DNA from 3 places in the Thalassotalea agariperforans genome. Region 1 is predicted to be linked to each of the others. Evidence: predicted binding sites of a transcription regulator. Region 1 holds the regulator's gene; each other region holds the start of a gene.
What was found. Region 1 encodes sigma-54, which starts transcription at its own class of promoters, with help from an activator protein. Its sites were predicted from a motif close to GTTGGCACGNNNNTNGNNT; they were not measured.

Region 1 (3,290 bases):
ACAGCCCCAACTCCAAAGTGGCACTAACAATGAGCAATAATATTCTAATAGCAACAGGCTTAGCCAAAGCTTATAAAGGCCGAAAAGTTGTAAAAAATGTCAGCTTAGCGGTTAAACAAGGACAAATTGTTGGTTTATTAGGACCTAACGGTGCTGGTAAAACTACCTCGTTTTATATGATCGTTGGCCTAGTTGCGAATGACAGCGGATCGATTATGCTTAACGGTGAAGATATGACATTCGAGCCAATGCATGTCCGTGCTCGTAAAGGGTTAGGTTATTTACCGCAAGAAGCATCAATTTTTAGAAAGTTAACCGTTTATCAAAATATCATGGCGATATTAGAAACGCGTAAAGAGCTTAATGCCATAGCCCGTGAAGAAAAGTTAGAAAGTTTAATAGAAGAATTTAACATTGGCCATATTCGCGACAACCTTGGCATGAGTTTATCGGGTGGTGAGCGCCGCAGAGTTGAAATAGCACGTGCTCTTGCCGCTGATCCACAATATATTTTACTCGATGAACCCTTCGCAGGGGTTGACCCAATTTCAGTAGGTGATATAAAGAAAATTATTATTCATTTAAAAAATCGTGGTATTGGTGTATTAATTACCGACCACAATGTTAGAGAAACCCTTGATGTTTGTGAACTAGCCTACATTGTTAGTCATGGTGAATTAATCGCTCAAGGCAGTGCCGATGAAATACTTGCAAATCAGCATGTAAGAGATGTATACCTTGGTGAGCAATTCACGCTATAGTTAAAACAACGTAAAAGATAATCGTAATTTTCCGTATGAGTGTTTAAACAACACAATACAATGTACAACAAGGATAATGACAAGCTAAATGCGCCCATCACTGCAGCTCCGTATAGGACAACAGTTAACGATGACACCCCAATTACAGCAAGCGATACGTTTGTTGCAATTGTCGACGTTAGATTTACAACAAGAAATTCAAGAAGCGTTAGATAGCAATCCACTTCTTGAAGTTGATGAAACACCTCAAACTAACCAAGAAGATGTTCCTGATCGGTTAGAAGAGGCTTTTTCTGCATCGGTAACTGAGAAACCACAACTTGATGGTAGTGAAGATGCAACACCGTCATCTGACGAGTTAAGCACCACGGATGCCATGGAGAAAAATGACATTCCTGAAGAACTGAGTATGGATACAACTTGGGATGACAATTATACTGCTGGCTCAGCAAGCAGTAGCAGCGGAACCTTGTCTGAAGATTATACTTACCAAGGTGAAACTACCGACTCCATACAAGATCATTTAAGATGGCAAATGGAATTAACGCCTTTTTCTGATACCGACCGTACCATAGCCATGGCGATTATCGATGGTATTGATGACGCCGGTTACCTCACCATAACCGCGGAAGACATTTTAGAAAGCCTAGGCGATGATGAAGTTGAATTAGACGAAGTTGAAGCCGTATTAAAACGGATTAATATGTTCGACCCCATTGGTGTTGGCGCACGTTCAATTGCAGAATGTTTGCTCATTCAACTTAACCAATTTGACAAAAGTACGCCTTATTTAGAAGAAACCAAAAAAATAATTGCAAATCATATCGATTTATTAGGCAATCGCGACTATCGTCAATTAATGAGAAAGACGCGTTTAAAAGAGCCACAATTAAAAGAAGTCATGCAACTTATCCAGTCTCTCGATCCAAGACCGGGTGATAGCGTCATTAAAAGCGATGACCAATACGTTATTCCTGATGTTTCAGTTGAAAAGAAAAATGGTCGTTGGGTTGTGGAATTAAATCCTGATTCAGCACCGCGTTTATCAATAAACCAACAATATGCGGCGATGACTAAAACCATGAAGTCATCCGATGATAGCCAATTTATGCGTTCTAATTTACAAGAAGCAAAGTGGTTTATTAAAAGTTTAGAAAGTAGAAATGATACTTTATTAAAAGTATCCAATTGCATAGTTCAACGCCAACAAGGCTTTTTTGAACATGGTCCTGAAGCGATGAGACCAATGGTGTTAAATGATATCGCTGAAGCCGTAGAAATGCATGAATCAACGATATCACGGGTGACAACCCAAAAGTATATGCATACCCCACGAGGAATATTTGAATTAAAATATTTCTTTTCAAGTCATGTTAGTACCGAAAATGGAGGAGAGTGTTCATCAACCGCTATTAGAGCGTTAATTAAAAAATTAGTGTCTGCTGAAACGCCATCAAAACCATTGAGTGACAGCAAAATGGCTGAATTATTGGCTGATCAAGGCATTAATGTAGCCCGACGGACAATAGCTAAATATCGTGAATCATTAGCTATACCACCGTCTAATCAACGAAAAAGTTTACTTTAGTTACTAAAAGGATACAGCTTATGCAAATCAATCTTTCTGGACACCATGTAGAAATTACCGATTCATTACGCGATTTTGTTAATACTAAATTTGCAAAGCTAGAGCGACATTTTGATCACATTAATAATGTTTATGTGGTACTTAATGTTGAAAAAATAAACCAAATAGCGGAAGCAACACTGCACTTAAATGGTGGTGAAATTCATGCTAAGGCCGACAATCAAGATATGTATACCGCCATTGATGCCTTAATTGACAAATTAGATCGTCAAGTACTAAAACACAAAGAAAAGCTAAAACAACATTAACCTATGAAGTTACAAGATATTTTAACACTGGACTGCACTTTATGTGCAGTACCAGCTACCAGTAAAAAAAGAATTTTTGATACCATTTGTCAAACGGCCTCCAGTCACATTACAGAATTAAGCCAACATGAATTGCTCGAAAGTTTAATGAACCGAGAACAAATGGGTAGCACCGGTATTGGTAATGGTATAGCGATCCCCCACGGTCGATTAAGCGAAACTAATCAAGTAGTCGCAGTATTATTAACCACTCAAGAACCAATTGGTTTTGATGCTATTGATAATCGCCCTGTTGATATTTTTGTTGCGTTATTTGTTCCTGAAAGTGCTTGCCAAGAACACTTAAGCACCTTACAAAGTATTGCGCAATTATTCAGTGATAAACAAACCATTAAAAACGTTAGAAAATGCCAAAATAACGACCAGTTATTTCAAATTATTCAAGAAGCGAGCTAAACATTTATGAAGCTGTTAATTGTTAGCGGACGCTCAGGCTCGGGTAAATCAGTCGCCTTAAGAGTACTTGAAGATTTAGGTTATTATTGTGTTGATAATATTCCCGTAAATTTGTTACCCGCACTAACCCACACGGTTATTAATGACAGTAAAAAAGTGGCAGTTAGTTTAGATGTT
Region 2 (3,290 bases), on a different contig from region 1:
GCGGAGTTTACGTGTTTGGGCTATCGTGAGATTTTTGAACGGGTAAAACCAGGTGATGTGGTTTATTGTGATCCACCTTATGTACCTTTAAGTAAAACCGCGAGTTTTACCAGTTATTCAGGTAACGGTTTTGGTTTGGATGAACAAGCTGATTTAGCGAATGCTGCGGAAGAAAGCACGGTTAATAAAGATGTTTCGGTATTAATTAGTAATCACGATACCATTTGGACACGTAAAATTTATCAACATGCCGAGCAGATAAAATCACTGAAAGTTTCTCGTACCATTAGCCAGCAAGGCGCTACACGAAAAAAAGTTGGTGAGTTGTTAGCACTTTATTAAGGGAAATTCGTTTTTTATGAGCTGGGTAAAACTAAGCTGACAGCGAAAATTAATAAAGCAATAAAAACAATCACACCAATAATACCGGCAATAATAAAATGGCTGGCTTTACCTTGACTAAAATCTCGATTTCTATTTTTGTCACTTTGCACCCCAAAAAAGGCGGCAGCGACACTTTTTAGTGTTGCAATGAAATTCATACTAACTCCTCTATACTAGTTAACACTAGCATGCATTGATCTACTAAGGTTAGCAATACTAATGCTGGGAGTTAAATGACACAAAAAAGCCTGAAGATTTTAAGTCTTCAGGCTTTTAGAAATTAATTTAAAAATTTAAATTATAAAGCGATATCTACAGCGTAAGAAACATAGAATTTCATGTCGTTGCTGTCAGCACCGTCTTTAAAATCTGTTTTAGAAACACCTAAAGTGAAGCCATCTTTGCTTACTGAAGCGCCGATGTCAAAAGATTCAGTTGAGAAATCACCGCTGTAATCACCAATGTGTAAACCAACTTCAGCGCCACTTTCTAAGGCAAAACCGTAATCGATGTTAGCATAAACAGAATCACCAAATTCACCGCCATCGCCACCAGCTTCTGAATCAGCTAATACAGCTACACCAAACGTGAAACCAGCTGTTGAAAGGCTTGCATAAATTTCTGAGAAGTCATTTTCGTCAGCAACTGAATCTGGGTATGCATAATAGATATAACCCACATCATAAGAAACATCTTCACTGATATCGCCACCAAAACCAAAGTATAAATCTAATTCAGTTTTCATGTCGCCCCATGAAGCGTTTGATGCCCAAGTACCCGCATAAAAGCCAGACTCGCTTGAGTAATCAATACCACCAGAAATAGCGGCAGCACCACCTGTTTGCTCAAGACCACGCCACAAGTAGTTGCTTGTTGCTGCTACGTTAGCAGAAACTTCTGCAGAAGCCGAAGTTGAAACGAAAGCAGCACTTGTTGCTAAAGAGATAATCGTAAGAGGTAAAGCTAATTTTTTCATAGTAATTCCCATGTTTTCAGTTTAAATGTAACCATTATTATTGGCTTTGATATTCAATATCTAAGTTAGTTATAGCAAGTTAAGTGCCTATTAAAGAAAAATTAAATTTTTATTAAAATAACCTTTTAAAATCAGACGTTTATTTTCGGAGCTCTATCGTGGTGCATTTTTAGTTTTTTAGTGTAAAAAATTCATTTGCACAATATTGGTGCTGCAACGTTTCATCTGGTGCAATTGGATGCGACAAATAATTTATTTTAACTTCAATAATTAAGCGGTATTAGGTAAAGTAGCGGCATTAATTATTTGTGGAATTTTAACTATGTCGAACTATTTAATAGCACCGTCAATTCTTTCAGCTGATTTTGCTAATTTAGGTGCTGATGTCGCCAAGGTTATTGCTGCCGGTGCTGATGTTGTGCATTTTGACGTAATGGATAACCACTATGTTCCTAACTTAACTTTTGGCCCAATGTTTTGCCAAGCGTTACGAGATTATGGCATTACCGCACCAATTGACGTGCATTTAATGATTAAACCAGTTGATGCATTAGTGCCAGCCTTCGCCAAAGCAGGGGCTGATATTATTACCTTTCACCCAGAAGCGAGTGAACATGTTGATCGTACCTTACAGTTAATTAAGCAACATGGCTGTAAAGCGGGCTTAGTGTTAAATCCGGCAACGCCGTTAAATGTGTTAGATTTTGTTATGGATAAATTAGACTCAATTATGTTGATGTCGGTTAACCCTGGTTTTGGCGGGCAATCTTTTATTCCAATGACTTTAGATAAACTTCGTCAAATTCGTCAACGTATTGATGCCAGTGGCTTTGATATTCGACTTGAAGTTGATGGTGGCGTGAATGCTGACAATATTGCGGAAATAGCGAGCGCGGGTGCAGATATGTTTGTTGCTGGCTCAGCTATTTTCAACCAACCTGATTATAAAGTTGCTATTGATAACATGCGTGCTCAATTAGCAACTGTTAACAAATAAAGAAGTAAAGGAAAATCATGACTAAACCTATTGTATTAAGTGGTTGCCAACCTTCAGGCGAATTAACTATTGGTAACTATTTAGGAGCTGTGCAACAGTGGTCTAAAATGCAAGATAGTCACGACTGTTTTTATATGTTGGCTAATCAACATGCGATCACCGTTCGTCCTGAGGCACAAGCATTAAGAAACTCTGTTTTAGACGGCTTAGCTTTGTATATGGCGTGTGGTATCGATCCTGAAAAAAGTGCCATTTTTGTTCAGTCGCAAGTGCCCGAGCATAGCCAATTAAGTTGGGTGCTAAATTGTTACACTCAAATGGGTGAGCTAAATCGCATGACCCAATATAAAGACAAATCACAAAAATCTGAAGCTAATATGAACTCGGGTTTATTTACTTATCCGGTATTAATGGCCGCGGATATTTTATTATATAAAGCAGACCAAGTACCTGTGGGTGATGATCAAAAGCAACATTTGGAATTAGCGCGTGACATCGCAACGCGTTTTAATAATTTGTATGGTGATATTTTTACCGTACCAGAGCCGTTTATTCCTGAATTTGGCGCACGGGTGATGAGTTTACAAGATCCGTTAAAGAAAATGTCTAAATCAGATGACAATACTAATAACTTCATTGGTTTGTTAGAAGATCCGAAAAAAGTGGCTAAAAAAATTAAACGTGCAGTAACTGACTCAGACGAGCAAGCACGAATTTATTTTGATGTTGAAGAAAAGCCAGGAGTTTCTAATTTATTATCTTTATTGTCATGTTGTACTGGCACTACCGTGGCTTCATTAGTGCCACAATATGAAGATAAAATGTATGGTCATTTAAAAGGTGATGTTGCCGATGCTGTGGTTGCTTTGTTAGAGCCAATTCAAGCTAAGTTTAAAGCTTATCGTAATGATCAAGCATTCTTAGATAGCGTGA
Region 3 (3,290 bases), on a different contig from region 1:
TTGCTAAAAAATCAAAATTTATTTTATTACTTTTTGCTAAGATGAGTTGCCGTTCAATAATGTTTTCTAATTCCCTAATATTTCCTGGCCATTGATACTGCTGAAGATATTGCATTTGGGCTATCGACACTTGTGGTTGTGGCTTGTTAAAACGCAAACAAACTTTATCAATAAAATGCTTAACTAATAAGGGAATGTCGTCAATACGCTCCCGCAGTGCGGGCGAGTGGATTGGAAAAACATTTAACCTGAAATATAAGTCTTCACGAAATTTTTGTTGTTCAACTAAACTTTTTAAGTTTTGATTCGTGGCTGAAATCACTCTAACGTTAACATGTCGAGTTTTAGACTCTCCCACCCGTTCAAATTGCTGCTCTTGCAACACCCTTAATAATTTACCTTGAAGCTGTAAAGGTATTTCACCTACTTCATCTAAAAAAATGGTGGCACCATCAGCTAATTCAAAACGGCCAAGGCGATCAGATATAGCACCTGAGAACGCCCCTTTAACATGACCAAAAAATTCGCTTTCAAATAAATCTACTGGAATAGCGGCACAATTTACTTTGATAAGTGGCCGTCCTTGTCGCTCACTAACTTCATGAATAGCGCGCGCAATTAATTCTTTCCCCGTACCTGACTCCCCTGTGATCAAAACATTAGCATCGGTTTGCCCAACCAATTCAATTTGATTGACCATGTGCCGTACTTTTTCACTTTGACCAATAATTTGATGATGATTAAAGTCAGCATTTAACTCTTCTAATAAGTACGCGTTTTCTTTTTCTAATCGTTGTTTTAGTGCATCAACTTCTTGCAAAGCATTTAATAATTTAGCTTGAATCGCTTTACGCTCAGTAATATCACGAAAAATTACCACTGCGCCAATTAACAAACCATTTTCAGTTACCGGCGTACTTGTATATTCAACAGGAATAGCTTTACCACTTTTAGACCAAAATACTTCGTCATCAACACTGTGAACTTCGCCATCGTTAAAAGCTGCAAAAATAGGACATTCATGTGCATGATAGTGGCTACCATCAGAATGTGAATGATGAATAAGATCATGAATGTTTTGACCGATCAGCTCAGACTTTTTCCAGCCAATAATTTTTTCTGCGGCTACATTCACAAAGGTAGTATTACCATCAACATCAACGCCATAAATCCCATCACCCACAGCCGTTAATAATAATTGATTCTGCCGTTCTATTTCTTCAAAGACCGTTTCATTTTTATTCCAATATGGAAAACCCGATTGATAATTTGCTTCGACAATCGATTGAAAATAACGGCCAAAAGTCACATCTCTTTTTTGACAACTAAACAACAAATACTCATCTAAAACACAGGCATTCACGTCTAACGGAATAAGCTCATTATTGAGCATTAAACTTAAATCACAACTCCAAGCCGTTTTTTGCTCGAGTATTTGCTGAGTAAAGTTGAGTAACTTATCCAAACAACTTGGAAAAAACTGAGTAACAGAAAAGTTTGATAAATCACTACCGTTTAAATTTAACAAGTCATCAGCCGCCTGATTTACTTTTATCAGCCTGTTTTGATGAGGATCGAGCAATAACATTGCGGTAGGAGCATTCATAAATAAGTGATTTAACATACGTTTTCTCTTTTGCCTGATTCAACTTTCATTATCTTCATTGTTCAATTATCACGCCAAAACCACGAGATCTCGTTATAAATACCACGAAATATCGTTACCAACGAAATATCGTGATTATAAAGAAAAGTGAAATTTACTTTTTAATATTTAAAAACAATAACTTAAATATATTTTATTAACTGGCACGGTTGTAGCTATATCAGGTTTAGTTAACAGAATGTTTAAACCTTATTAAAAACATACTGTTGCTTAACTTAAGCGCATTGCACTTAAATTTAGCTTTTGCCCTATTTTGTGTTTTTAGCTTACAAAAATATTTACCAGCTTAATTTATTAAACCTGATCCCAAATGAGGAAATAACATGAATAAACTCGACGTTACTGAAGCGATATTTTCAATTAAAAAAGACAAGGCACTATCTTGGCAAGAAATTGCAGATGCCATTGGCATGTCGATTGTTTGGACTACATCAGCATGTTTAGGAATGAATAGTTGCCCTGAGCCTGAAGCTGAAAAGCTAGTTGCCTTTCTTGGCTTACCTGCCGAAGCGAAAGCGATATTAATGGAATACCCAACCAAAGAATGGGATAAATCCGTACCACAAGATCCACTTATTTATCGTTTATATGAAGTCGTTGGTGTTTATGGCGATACTTTAAAAGAAGTGATCCAAGAAAAATTTGGTGACGGCATTATGAGTGCTATCGATTTTTCAATGGAGGTAGATAAAGAAGAAAATGCCAAAGGTGATCGAGTTATTTTAACCTTAAATGGCAAATTTTTACCTTATAAATCATGGTGATCCATCTTGGTGCGCTTAGCTAATCAGTTTTGTGCGCCTATCCCTCAAAAAAACACATTAATTTGAAATTTAACTATTAATATCAGTACGTTACTTAATTGGCACCATAACTGCAATTCCAAGTAAGTAATAACAATAATTTTACCAACTTCAAACAGTGAGATACTTATGGCTTATATAGAACCCAGCGAATTTGTCACCAAAATGGTCGATTCTGGTGAACAAAAAGTTTACATGTCGACAAAAGATACCATTATACGTGCCTTTATGGCTGGCGCTATTTTAGGATTAGCAGCGGTATTTGCCATTACCGTTGCTACGAAAACAGGCAGCCCTATTTTAGGTGCATGTTTGTTCCCAGTTGGTTTTATTATGCTTTATTTAATGAAGTTTGATCTCCTGACGGGTGTATTTACCTTAGTTCCACTGGCATTATTTGATAAACGTCCTGGAGTAACTGTTAGTGGTGTACTGCGAAATTGGGGACTTGTATTTATTGGTAACTTCGGGGGCGCATTAACCACCGCGTTTTTCATGTCCTTTATATTAACTTATGGTTATGGCACCGATGGTGGCGCATTAGCGGCTAAAGTTGCTTCAATAGGTGAATCAAGAACCTTAGGCTATCAAGAGCATGGTGTTGGTGGTTGGTTTACTATTTTTATTCGTGGCATGTTATGTAACTGGATGGTATCAATGGGTGTTGTTGGTGCTATGATCTCAACTTCAGCAGGTTCTAAAATGGCTGCTATGTGGATGCCAGTAATGCTGTTCTTCTTTATGGGGTTTGAACATTCAATTGTTAACATGTTTTTATTCCCATTCTCTATGATCATGGGTGGTGAATTTACGGTTTACGA

Region 2: a site for sigma-54 is predicted at 1,433-1,451, ahead of ACSLUO_RS14275 (TorF family putative porin). Genes of this name have one in related genera too.
Region 3: a site for sigma-54 is predicted at 1,806-1,824, ahead of cynS (cyanase). Genes of this name have one in related genera too.

What each region holds. Positions count from the first base shown of each region.
Region 1 covers NZ_JBQMWH010000001.1:144,063-147,352, reverse strand. The annotation lists gene lptA (lipopolysaccharide transport periplasmic protein LptA) at 1-40, shown strand, start outside; gene lptB (LPS export ABC transporter ATP-binding protein) at 30-761, shown strand; gene ACSLUO_RS00770 (RNA polymerase factor sigma-54) at 850-2,349, shown strand; gene hpf (ribosome hibernation promoting factor) at 2,370-2,657, shown strand; gene ptsN (PTS IIA-like nitrogen regulatory protein PtsN) at 2,661-3,113, shown strand; gene rapZ (RNase adapter RapZ) at 3,120-3,290, shown strand, end outside.
Region 2 covers NZ_JBQMWH010000012.1:77,257-80,546, forward strand. The annotation lists gene ACSLUO_RS14265 (Dam family site-specific DNA-(adenine-N6)-methyltransferase) at 1-342, shown strand, start outside; gene ACSLUO_RS14270 (DUF2970 domain-containing protein) at 357-542, opposite strand; gene ACSLUO_RS14275 (TorF family putative porin) at 683-1,360, opposite strand; gene rpe (ribulose-phosphate 3-epimerase) at 1,683-2,357, shown strand; gene trpS (tryptophan--tRNA ligase) at 2,375-3,290, shown strand, end outside.
Region 3 covers NZ_JBQMWH010000002.1:95,868-99,157, forward strand. The annotation lists gene ACSLUO_RS03635 (sigma-54 interaction domain-containing protein) at 1-1,624, opposite strand, end outside; gene cynS (cyanase) at 1,990-2,430, shown strand; gene ACSLUO_RS03645 (formate/nitrite transporter family protein) at 2,599-3,290, shown strand, end outside.